Linked DNA regions of Methylomagnum ishizawai. The protein of the gene in region 1 interacts with the protein of each later gene in a pairwise test. Links are inferred from orthologs where the notes say so. Each region holds a gene or a part of one and is shown on either strand. Other genes may lie near its edges. The genes, in order: B9N93_RS21530 and B9N93_RS19660.

Region 1 (6,113 bases):
TTGGTCCGCCGCCCATTCGTCCAACACCAGGATGGGCCGCTCCTCCAACAGGGCCAGCAACAGGGCCAGCCGTTTGCGCTGGCCTTGGGACAGGCGGGTATCGTCCAAACGGCCGCCGTCGATGGCGACCTTGTCGGCCAGGGCCAGGGTTTCCAGCCAGGAGCGGGCATCCGCCGCGTCAGCCTCGAACCCGTCCGGTCCCAGCAAACGCTGGAACAAATGGAAATCGGCGAACACCGCGGCGAACAAGCGCCGGAATCCGGCGCGGCGGGTTTCGCCGATGGGCACGCCGTCCAGCCGGATTTCACCGCCGTGCGGACGGTATAGCCCGGTCAACAAGCGGGCGAAGGTGGATTTGCCACTGCCGTTGCCGCCGATCAGGAACACCGTTTCCCCCCGCCGCAAATCCAGGTGCAAAGGACCGACGCCAAAGCCGTCTTCCCCCTCGTTGCCGGGATAACGATAGGTCACGCTATCCAGTTCCAACCGGGTCCAGGTGGCGGGGGGCTGCCAGCCCCGGACCTTGAACGTCGGGGAATATTCAGGGAATTCCAGGGATTTCAGCTTCGCCAAGGCCACGCTCCCCCCGATCAGGCCGGGAACCGCCGTCACCAAACCGGCCAGCGGGGTACGCAGGAACAGGAGGGTCAGCGCATAGGTGGTGGCCACGCCGGTATCGGCCCAGCCCGCGCCCTGGGCCAGGAAGAAACACAGCCCGATGACCCCCAGGATCATGGTGTTGGCCCAGTTCTCGTTCAGCCCGTTGTAGAGATCGGCGCGGGTTTCCTCGTTCCGGCCCGCGATGGCGTCCCGCTCGAAATCCTCCTCGTACAACCGCCGCGCCCGTTCCCGGTTCAGCGCCAGTTCCTTGCGGCCCTCGATCACCGCTTGGTAATCCGCGTACAGCCGGTCCTCGACCTCCCGCGCCCGCTCCACCCGCGCATGGGTCCGCCGGAGCAGCATCCAGGCCACGGCCACGGTCAGGGCCATCCAGGCCAGGGTGGCCTGGAACAGCGGCGGCGACAGCCAAGCCAGATAGGCGAAGCCCCCCAGGTTGAGGACCACGCCGTAGAGCGCGGTGGGCAGGCCGATGAAGGCCGAGGTCAGATGGCCGGTATCGCTGCCCAGGCTGGCGAGGATGCGGGCCGGTCCCAGGGTTTCCAGGTGTTCCAGGTCGGTATCCAGCACCCGCTTGACCAGGGTGCGGCGCAACTCGTAGACCAGCCGGTGGCCCAGGGTGGTCATCCAGATTTGCGCCAAGGTGGCGACCAGGAATTGCGCGGCGAGCAAGCCCGCGAAATAGGGCAAGGCCGTCTCCAAATCCATCGGGTCCTGGATCAGGCGTTCGTTGACGAAGGCCATGACCTGTACCGTCAAACCCGCGCTCGCCACACTGAGCAGCAATACCCCCAGCAAACCCAGGCGGAAGCGCCGGAACATCAAACCGATCAAGTTCATTGCCCGGCTCCTCTTTCGAAAAAAGCGCGGTCCGCCCGGATATGCGACACAGTATTCATATAAACGATTGTGATTCTCATTTGCTTTAAGCTACCACAATCCTCTATGCTCGCGCCATGCCGAGTGATCCGGTACACGAATTCCTGGAGGACGATATGAAACGACGATGGCGTGACAATGGCGCGGACAGGGCCGGTGCGGCGGCGATCCGGGCGATGGTGTTGATGTTGGGCGGCGTGGTGGCGGGCCGGACGGAGGCGGAAACCCCGGAATCGGGACCGGACGGGACGGTATCCCTGGAAGCGGTCACGGTGACGGGGGAAACCACTGAATCCACCGAAACCGCCTGGGGTCCGGTACGGGGCTATGTGGCGAAGCGCAGCGCCTCGGGTTCCAAAACCGATACCCCGTTGATCGAGACGCCGCAGACCATCAACGTCGTGGCCCGCGACGAAATCGCGGCGCGGGCCGCGCAGAACCTCAGCCAAGCCACCGCGTATACCCCAGGCTTGCTCACCGAGATGTTCGGTCCCAGCACCCGCGACGATTATTTCAACCTGCGCGGCTTCGACGTGCCGCAATACCTCAATGGCCTGCGGCTCCTGGGCATCGGCTACGCCAATATCCGCACCGAACCCTACGGGCTGGAGCGGGTGGAAATCCTGCGCGGGCCGTCCTCGGTGCTGTACGGCCAGAACCCGCCCGGCGGCTTGGTCAATCTGGTGAGCAAGCGGCCCACCCTCGAACCCTTGCACCAAGTCGAACTGCTCGGCGGCAGTTTTGGCCGGGTGCAGGGTGCTGTGGACCTGGGCGGACCGCTCGACGACAGCGGCCAGTTCCTCTACCGCCTGACCGCGCTGGGCCGTGGCAGCGACACCCAGGTGGACCACGCCAAGGACGACCGCTATTTCGTCGCGCCCAGTTTCACTTGGCGGCCCGACGCCGACACTTCCTTCACCCTGCTCACCCATTACCAGAAGGACGAGGCGGGCAATTCGATGCAATTCCTACCGCCACAAGGCTCGCTACAGCCCAATCCCAATGGCCGGATACCCACCAGCCGCTTCCTGGGCGAACCGGACTACGACCGTTTCGACCGCGAGCAATACACCGTGGGCTATGCCTTCGAGCATCGCTTCAACTCGATCTTCCAGGTGCGGCAAAACCTCCGCTACGCCCACGTCGAGACCGATTATCCGGTGATCTTCGTCGATGGCTTCGTCACCGGAGCCAATGGCTTGCCGGTCGATTACCGCACCGTCACCCGTTCCGCCGGGCTGTACCAAGCGCGCGCGGGCGTATTCACCCTGGACACCCAGGCCCAGGCCGATTTCGACACCGGCCCGGTGCGGCATACCGTGCTGTTCGGGGCCGATTACCGCAACCTGGGCGGCGACAACAACAGCGGTATCGGTTCGGCCCCGAATATCGACATGTACAGCCCGGTCTATGGCCAGCCCTTCGACCGCCCGCCCATCGACCTCAAACGGCACCAGGACTTGGACCAGTTCGGCCTCTACCTCCAGGACCAGATCAAATACGAGCGTTTCGGCCTGACCCTGAGCGGCCGCCACGACTGGGCCGAGTCGTTCACCCACGAGAACGACCTGTTGTATTCCACCCTCACCGACACCCGCCAGGACGATTCCGCCTTCACCTACCGGATCGGGCTGAACTATCTGTTCGACAGCGGTTTCGCGCCCTACGCCAGCTATTCCGATTCGTTCGAGCCGGTGCCCGGTACCGACTTCTCCGGCACGCCGTTCCAGCCGACCACCGGCCAGCAATGGGAGGTCGGCATCAAATACCAACCGCCCGGCTATAACGCCTTCCTCACCTTGTCGGCCTTCCACCTCACCCAGCAGAACATCGTGACCGCCGATCCCGACCCGGCCCACCAGGGTTACAGCATCCAGACCGGGGAGGCGCGGGTCATGGGCATCGAATTGGAAGGCAAGGCCAGCCTGGCCGAAGGGCTGGACCTGACGGCGGGCTATTCCATCTACGATTCCGAAACCACCAAAACCACCGAGGCCAACCAACTCGGCAAGCGCCTGCCCTACACGCCCGGCCAGCAAGCCTCGACCTGGCTGGACTACACCGTGCCGGTCGGTCCGGCGGCGGGTTTCGGGTTGGGGGGCGGTTTCCGCTATGTGGGGTCCAATTACGGGGATTTGACCAACAGCCTCAGGGCACCGTCCTACACCTTGATCGACGCGGTGGTGCATTACGATCTCGGCAAGCTGGACGGCAGCCTCAAGGGGGCGCGGTTGGCGGTGAACCTGAGCAACCTGTTCGACCGCGAGTATGTCGCCACCTGTGGCGATGGCTTCTGCTACTACGGCAACCGGCGCTCGGTACTGGCCAGCCTGCGCTACGACTTCTAGCGGGGCGCGGCATGAGGGCGTTATGTGTCCGCCTGCACCGCTATGTGGGCTTGGCGCTGGCGGGTTTCCTGGCCTTTTCCGGCCTGAGCGGCGGCATGCTGGTATTCCAGGCCGAGTTGGACGCTTGGCTCAACCCGGCGTTGTTCCGCGTCGCGCCGGGGGGTCCGGCCTTGCCGCCCGCCGAACTCGCGGCCAGGGTGGCACGCGCCGACCCGCGTTTGGCCGTCACCGCCTTGCCTTTGCGCATCGAATCCGGGGCAACGGCCCGCCTGCAAATCAGCCCCCGCATCGATTCCGCTACCGGCCAGCCGTTCGCGCTGGATTTCGACGAGGTATTCGCCGATCCGGCCAGCGGGGCGATCCTGGGGCGGCGGTTGTGGGGGGAATGCCACTGGCGACGCGCGGCCCTGGTGCCCTGTTTGTACGTGCTGCACTACAGCCTGCAAGCGCCGGGCGCAACCGGCCTATGGATCATGGGCGGGATGGCGTTGGCCTGGATTTTCGCCGCGCTGCTGGGCGTCTATCTGACTTTCCCGGCCAAGTGGCGGGATGGCGGGGGCCGCTCCTGGCGGCAACGCTGGGGCGTGGCCTGGAAGATCAAGCGCGGGGCGCGGGGGCCGCGCCTGCACATGGATTGGCACCGGGCCGGCGGTCTGTGGTTGTTCCCGGCCCTGCTGATCCTGGCCGTCAGCGGGATATCCTTCAACCTGCGGGACGCGGTGTTCGAGCCGGTGGTGGGGCTGTTCTCATCCTTGACACCTTCGCCTTTCGACCAACGCGAGGAACAACCGGACGGCGCTTCGCCGGAACCCCGGCAATCCTTCGCCACCATCCTGGCGCGGGCCGAGCCGGAAGCGGCCCGGCGCGGCTGGACCGAACCCGCGGCCGACTTGTTCTACAATCCAGGCTATGGCATCTACGGGGTCGGATTCGGCGCGGCGCGGGCGGCGGGGCTCGGGCCTTCCTACCTCTATTTCGACGGCGACGACGGGCGTTTATTGGGCGATTACCGGCCCGGCGCGGGCACGGCGGGGGATGTGTTCGAATCCCTGCAACTGCCTTTGCACAGCGGACGGATCGCGGGCTGGCCGGGCCGGATCGCGGTCGCCGCGACCGGACTCGCCGTGGCCGGGCTATCGCTCACCGGGGTGCTGATCTGGCTGGACAAACGCCGGGCGCGGGATAAAAAGCTTGGGGCTTGAAGCCCAAGGCCGGCGGGTTTCCGCGCCGATGGTTTCGAGCAAAGCCTTGGCCACCGCACCCAACAGGAACGCCAAACGCTGGCAAAGGATGCCGACGATATCTTCCCACTTGCCCGCCCCCTGCCGCCAATGATCGACCGCGGCCCGGCCTCGCGCATAACGACGGCGAAACCGCCCGATCCACCAGCCACCGCCGATACGCCCGGACCCCTCGGGGGAAATTCAGGCAGCGAAGGCCGATGGAATCGGGAACATACCGCGTGATAAGGCGCATCTACACCTGCCAAATACCCACACAGCGCTAACCCGGCCGCCCGCGCTGGGCATGGGTTCCGCCCAAGCGAGCCGGAAACCGGCCTCCGCTTGGAGGGTTGCCGCGACCTTGGGCATCGGATTTGCTAGATAGCGGTCGGAGGGTTCCGGGTAGCCGTTGTCGGATCGCGTTCATAGGTGGCTACCCGACCCCGGATTTTGGCCGTTTTTGATTTTTCGGGAGGTCGGTTTGTTCAAGAAATACCTGTTCGGGTTGGTGTCGGCGCAACTCGCGCTGTTCCTCATCGGTTGTGGCAACGAAGGGCCATTGGGGAATACCCCGCCCCAGGGCCGGCCGGAATGGATGAAGAAGAAAGAAGCCGCCCCCGCCGAACCCGCCCCGGCGGAAGCCCCGCAAAAGCAACCGTAGCCAACCGCTCCGAAGCCGTGCGCGACCTGCTACGCCGGGAACTGGAGGCGGGACGCCAGGTTTCGGGCCAGTCCCTCCATGACGCGGCCAGGCGGTGCGGGGTGCGGCACAGCGCCTTGAATTCGATCACCGTAAATACCGGACCGACCGGCCCTCCACTCGGCACGCCCCCCCGCACGACTGAGCGCGGGTTCTAGGACCGCTTCCCCGCCTTTCCTGTCCCGCCCCGGCGGCGCGGGTTTTTTTACGCCGATTCTGTAAGAATATTTTTATAAAGTTCATACATCCACCGGGACCGTCCAGCCCGTAATAACGGTGTTTCCCCTATTCCGAGGTACTCCCCATGCAGCGATTCAAAACCCGGTTCCCGCTCTTTCCATGCCT
Region 2 (6,104 bases), on another replicon or contig:
TCCTGGTCGGCATCGTGGTGCTGCTCAACCTCGACGCCTTGCTCGGCGGCCATCCCGACCTGCCCATGGCCGGGGAGCAATTGAGCTATGCCCTGCTGTTCGTCGCGGGGATTTTCACCGGCTTCCATTGCGTCGGGATGTGCGGCGCCCTGGTGGTGGGCTATACGGTCAAGGCGGCGGCGGGCGGCGGTTCCAAATACCTCACCCATCTCTACTACGGCCTGGGCAAGACCCTGTCCTATACCGTGATCGGCGGGTTGTTCGGGGCCTTGGGGGCGGTGGTGACCTTCACGCCGTTCATGCGCGGGGTGGCGGGGATCGCGGCGGGGATTTTCCTGCTGGTGTTCGGGCTGGCGACCTTGAACCTGTTTCCTTCGCTCAGTCGCTTTCGCATCAAGGTGCCGGGCTTCGTGATGCGCCACCTGGGGCAGGCCTACCGGCAGAACAGCAATCCCTTCGTCATCGGCCTTTTGAATGGCTTGATGATTATTTGCGGCCCTTTGCAGGCCATGTACATCATGGCGGCGGGGACCGGCAGCCCCTTGGACGGGGCCAAGATGCTGTTCGTGTTCGGCCTTGGCACTTTGCCGATGATGATGGGCTTCGGCTTGCTCGCCAGCGCCCTGTCGAAACAGTTCGCGCCCAAGATCGTCAAGGCTTCCGGGGTGATCGTGATCGGCCTGGGGGCCATCATGCTCAACCGCGGCCTCGCCATGACGGGGCAAGGCCATGATTTCCACGCCCTGGTGGCCCACTGGTGGCCGGGCGAACGGAGTGTCGCCGAGGCTCCGGCGATGGCGGAGGCGGCGCAGGTGATCCGCATGGCGGTGAACCGGGAGGGCTTCGTGCCCAGCCAATTCACCCTGCGCAAGGGCGTGCCGGTGCGCTGGATCATCCAGGGCGAGGTCTTGGACTATTGCAACCACCGCATCGTGGTGCCGGGCCTGGGGCTGGAGTTCGACGTGCATCCCGGCGAGAACATCATCGAGTTCACCCCCAACCAAACCGGAATGGTGCCTTGGAGTTGCTGGATGGGGATGCGGCAGGGGACGTTCCTGGTGCATGACCAACCCGCCGCCCCGCCGGTGCTGAATCCCCTGGCCGCACTCCACGACCATGGTCCCGGCGGGCATCAAGCCGGGCACGATGAGGGGCATATGGGCCACGGAACGGCCCACGAAGGCCACGATCACGGTGGACACGACCACGCCGCCGACGCGCCGCCGGAATGGATGCGGGCCTTGCTGGAGAAAAGCGCGGCGGCCATCGACGCCCTGAGGCGCAATCTCAAGCCCTGAACAAGCCGCGTTCAGTGGCTGTCGCGCTGGGCGTCCCGGTCGAGGTGTTTCAACCATTGTTCCGCCGTGGCGCGGAAGCCAGGCTCGGTCCGCGCCTCCAGGAAGGCGGCGCGGGCCAAATCCTTGCGGTCGAGCCGGTAGTAGGCCATGCCCAGCAACAACCGGGCGCCGCCCGGATGCTTGAGTCCGCCACGGGCCAAGGCGAGTTCCAGGGCTTGCCGCGCCTTGGGCCAGTCGCGCAACTCGCTGTAGGTCTGGCCCAGCCGGTAGCGGACCTCGCCGCCATCGGCCAAAGCCGCGGCCCGCTCCAGGACCGCGACGGCTTTGCGTAATTCGTGGGCCTGGGTCCAACTCTCGGCTAGGAGTTCCAGGTGGGCGGCATCGGCCTCCACCCGGTCCCGTCCGATTTCCTCCTGCAACAATTCCGCGGCCCGGCTGTGCAACCCCCGGTGGCGCAACGCCTGGGCCAGTTGCACGATGTCGGTGGACGATTCCAGCATCCCGAGCTTGTACATCAATTGCCGCACGGCCAGGGCTTCGCCTTCCTGCCCGGCTTCCTGGTAGACGCCGATCAACTGGTTCCAATTCAGGGGATTGCCGGGTTCGCGGTCGATCAGGGCGGACAGCGCCCTGGCGCAAGCGCCGAGATCGTGGGCGGCGTGGTAGAGGGCCACCTGGAAGCGGTACCACTCCGGCTTCGGCTGGGGCGAGCGGGCGATGGCGAGTTCGGCCAAGCGGGCCGCTGCGGCGTATCGCCCGAGCTTGGCCTGGGTTTCGGCGAGCAAGAGGCAAGGTTCCGGGGATGGGTCGGGCGTCCGTTCCAGCCAGGCCGAAAGCGCCTGGGCGGCCGGGTCGTAGCGTTCTGCCGCGAATTCGTATTGCCCCAGTTCCAACCAGGCCTGGGTGGCTTCGGCGGGGGCCAGGGCTTGGGTATCCAGGGCGCGGCGCAGGGCGTCCGCCGCGGGCGCGTAGTGCTGTTGCATCCCGTGGAGGTTGGCGAGGTTGCGCAGCAGCAAGGCCAGGGCGGCGGGATTGGCCTTGAGTCCGGGCAGGAGCGTCTGGATTTTGCGCTCCGCCTCGGCGTAGGCCGATTGGGCGACCAGGGACTCGATGGCCTGGAATTCCCGGTAGGTTTCCGGGGGAACCGTGGGCGCGGCGGCGGGTTCGGCGTGGTGGTGGGCGTGGGGGTCTCCGGGTTCGGTCCAGGCCAGACCCGGAACCAGCGCGAGCAGCAACAAGGCGCGTCTCATATTATTGGTTCAGCTCGAATTTCAAGGTCTGCCCCGCCCGGCGGCGCACCGCCTTGCCGTTCTCCATGGCGGGCCGGAACCGCCATTGCGCCACCGCCGCCAGGGCGGCTGGCTCGAAGACGCCGACCGGGTTGGCCTTTTTCACTTGGGCGTCCACCACCGTGCCATCTTCCAGTACGGTCAGTTCCACCCGCACCCAGCCCTCGATTTTTTTGCGCCGCGCTTCCAGCGGATAGGTGGGCGGCACCCGCACGATGGGGGTGGGCGGGCTGTCCCCGGCGTCGAAACCGGGGGCCGTCCGGGTGCCGGGCGCGGTGGGCGGGGCCGCCCCGCCTGTGGCTCCCTGGGTGCCCGCCGGGTTCGGCATGGCGAGTCCCTGATAGTCCATGGCCGGACCCAGTTTGGGGATGTCGAAGCGGGGTGCGCCGCTCCCGCCGGGCAGCGCCATGGGGGGCGTGGCCTGGGGTTCGGGCGGCATGGCCGGGGCGGGTTCGGCGGCGAACTCCGGCGGTGGGGGTGGGCTTGCTGCGGCGGGCGGTGGCGCTTCCTCGGCGGGGGGCATCAGGCTGACTTCCCAGCGCGGCGGCTCCGGTTCGGGTTCCGGAGCGGGCCGGTGCCAGAACCACCACAGCGCCAATCCCGCCAACAGGCCATGCGCCAGCAGCGATAGCGCGAATCCCCGCAGATATCTTTGGCCGTCGGTCATGCCCCCGGCCCGGTGTGTTCGACTTGCAGGCTGACGCGGGGGAAGCCGTTGCGCTTGACCTCGTCCACCACCCGCACGAATTTTTCCAGGACGATGGCGCTGTCGGCGCTGATGACGACCTGTTTGCTTTTGGGATAGGGGGCCAAGGTCTCGCCCAGGCCGTCCAGGAAGATTTGGGTCTTGCCCAGGTAGAGCGTGCCGTCGGCTTTGAGGCTGAGGATCAGGGGCGTTTCCAGGCTGGGTTGCTCGACCTGCCGGGCCTCGGCCAAATCCACCGGCACTTCCCCGGTGGCGATGAAAGTGGCCGTGGTCAGCACGATCACCAGCAGTACCAGCATGACATCCACCAGCGGGATGACGTTGATCTGGTCGAAATCGCGGTCATCCATGGCGCACCTCGTGGGCGGCCATCAATTCGCGGATGCGGCGGCGCAGCGCGTTGTTCAGCACCACACAGGGAATGGCCACCAATAGGCCGATGGCGGTGGCTTTCAAGGCGGTGCTGAGGCCGAGCATGATGCTATGCACGTCCATGCTGCTTTTCTCCGTGCCCATGCGGTGGAAGGTCATCATGATGCCCAGCACCGTGCCGAGCAGCCCGACATAGGGGGCGTTGGCGGCGACGGTGCCGATCACGGTCATGTGGCGGGTGAGTTCGGTTTGCAAGACCGAAGCCTTGGGATAGGCGGCCACATCGACCCGCTTGAAGAACAGCCAGCGCTCGACCGCCACCGCCAGCGCCCACACGCTCGCCAATAGCAGGACACCGAAGATGACCAGATCGACCTCGTTGTTCAACAGGCCGCGCAGGCTCTTGGGGAGCCAGCCCAGCCCTTGGGGCACCTGGGCGGCGAGGTCCAGCAGCACTCCCCTGGAAGGATCGACCGCCGCCAAGACCGGGCCGCCGTCCGCGTGTTCCAGGTTTGTCGCCAGTGCCAGAGAGTCGCGTTCCGGCTGGCGCTGTGGTTCGACCAATTTGCCGTAGTCGGGAACATAGCGCAGGTATTTGCCCCCGGCCACCGCCGTGAAAGGACCGATCCGGCGGATGGTGCCCGTCCGTTCGCCGCCCGCCGCGTCGGTGAAGAGGCCGGTATAGGCGACCACCTTGCCGGATTCGTTCATTTCCTGGAGGACGCCGAGCCATAGCCCTTCCAGTTGGGTCAGGCCGGGAATCTCCTTGCCCAGCACCAGGGGTTCCAGGGCGGCGGCGCGGCCTGGATATTGGGCCGAGATCAGGGATTCGGCGAGGTCGGATTTGAACTTGCCGGAAAACTCGCGGACGGTGCCGAACAATTGGTTCAGCTCGCCGCCCTTGGTTTTGAGTTCCAGGCCCATCGCCTTGATCCGCGCCTCGTTGGCGGCGAAGGCTTCGCGCAGGGCTTTGCCCTCGGCTTCGGCCTGGGCCAGCGCCGCCTGGGTGTCCTTCAGCAGTTTTTGCTGCTGGTTCTTATCGGCCAGGAACCGGGCCTTGCGGTCTTGGTCGGCCTGGGCTTCGCGGGCCTGGGATTGTTGGACCTGGCGTACCAGATCGTCCAATTCGCCCGCCGCGGCCGGGCCGGTCCAGCCGCCGAGCAGCGCCATCAGCGCCAAGGTGCGTAGCGGCTTCATCGGACGGCCTCCGGGGTTTCGACGGCGATGGGCAGGAATTCCGGGGCGCTTTCCTTGCGGGCGACGGCCAGGGCTAGTCCCACGGGTTTGTTGTATTCCCTGGGCAGGACTTGCCAGCGTTGGGCGCGTGCGTCCCAGACGCCGGTCTCGCCGCCGTCCAGGCTTTGGTAGAGCAGAGCCACCCGTCCGACCCGCAGGAAATCCACCATGCGGGCCGGGGCGGCACCCGGCTTGAACTCGGCCCGGTAGGCTTCGGTGGTCTTGCCATATTGGTTTTCGAGTTGGTAGGCGTCCAGCACCCGGCGGAATTTCTCGGCGTCGTCCACATCGGCCCGGTCCATCAGGCTTTTCAATTCGGCCATCCGCCGCGCCCGCTCCCCGGCCAGGAAGGGCCGGTCCAGTTGGACGAAGCGGTCCAGCGCCTCCACCATCCGCAGCATCAGGGGCACGAGGTCGCGGCGGATGTCTTCGATGCCGTCCAGTTGTTTTTGCAGCGAGCGTTTTTCTTCTTCCTGGGATTCGACCAGCCGCCGCAGATGGGCGTTGTAGGCGGTGATCGCCTCGGTTTTGCGCAGGGCTTCCCGGTATTCGTCGAGCATCTTCCGGGTTTGCTCGCCGAGTTGGTCGATGGCGGCTTGGGCGGTGGCGGTGGCCTGGTTGGCTTTCAGCTGTTGTTCCAAGGCTTGTTTCAGTGTCTCTTCCGCCTGGGCCGGGACCAGGGCGGTCGTGAGCAACAGGGCGGGGAATGGGGATATCGGTATGCGGATCATGGGGCGATGCTTGTCTTGGACCGGGAGTGTCGCCAGTGTGGCGAAGGGTGACAGGGCCGAGCAAATATTGAGCCATGGACCCGGACCGCCCTGGGCCGGATTCCGGGGCCAGAGGTTGCGGGCTGTGCGGTGAGGTTGCCGCCCGCCCGCCCATCGCTGGGGAGGATGTGTGATATCCCATAGGTTCTGGTCCGCCCCTGGGCTTTGCGGGCCTACCGGGCGGGACATGCCGCGTTTAGCACGATTATTGCCCTACCCAGGGGTTTTTCGGGCAATCGCGCCCGGCGGATTCCCGCATTACCAGCACGGAGTGGCAGCGTGTGTAACGCCTACGAAAGCAAAATGATCTTGGGGTTGAGGGCGCTGGGTGGTTTGGCGCTCTTGGCCGGGTCCGCCGGTATCTTCGCGGCGGACGATGTGGTGGAGTTGGACGAAATCACGGTATCGGGCCGGGCGGAAGCGGAAATCCTCG

What was found.
Region 2: the proteins of B9N93_RS21530 (region 1) and B9N93_RS19660 interact in binary tests that used the Escherichia coli proteins (3 or more experiments, as listed by UniProt). The link is inferred for Methylomagnum ishizawai from one-to-one orthologs.

The regions. Positions count from the first base shown.
Region 1 is NZ_FXAM01000002.1:177,602-183,714, reverse strand. What follows is about bases 1,222-4,229. They hold B9N93_RS21530 (TonB-dependent siderophore receptor), read left to right. Parts: upstream 1,222-1,613; coding sequence 1,614-3,845; downstream 3,846-4,229. Other genes in these bases: B9N93_RS21525 (PepSY-associated TM helix domain-containing protein), read left to right, coding at 3,857-4,229. Outside these bases: more of B9N93_RS21525, read left to right, coding at 4,230-5,047; B9N93_RS21520 (hypothetical protein), read left to right, coding at 5,550-5,729; B9N93_RS21515 (TonB-dependent receptor), read left to right, coding at 6,073-6,113. UniProt on the Escherichia coli protein: Involved in the uptake of iron in complex with ferrichrome, a hydroxamate-type siderophore. Binds and transports ferrichrome-iron across the outer membrane.
Region 2 is NZ_FXAM01000001.1:4,366,948-4,373,051, reverse strand. What follows is about bases 1,403-4,401. They hold B9N93_RS19660 (energy transducer TonB), read right to left. Parts: upstream 3,255-4,401; coding sequence 2,550-3,254; downstream 1,403-2,549. Other genes in these bases: exbB (TonB-system energizer ExbB), read right to left, coding at 3,636-4,401; B9N93_RS19655 (biopolymer transporter ExbD), read right to left, coding at 3,251-3,643; B9N93_RS19665 (tetratricopeptide repeat protein), read right to left, coding at 1,403-2,548. Outside these bases: B9N93_RS19670 (urease accessory protein UreH domain-containing protein), read left to right, coding at 1-1,298; more of B9N93_RS19665, read right to left, coding at 1,310-1,402; more of exbB, read right to left, coding at 4,402-4,862; B9N93_RS19645 (DUF3450 domain-containing protein), read right to left, coding at 4,859-5,632; B9N93_RS19640 (TonB-dependent receptor), read left to right, coding at 5,975-6,104. UniProt on the Escherichia coli protein: Interacts with outer membrane receptor proteins that carry out high-affinity binding and energy dependent uptake into the periplasmic space of specific substrates such as cobalamin, and various iron compounds (such as iron dicitrate, enterochelin, aerobactin, etc.).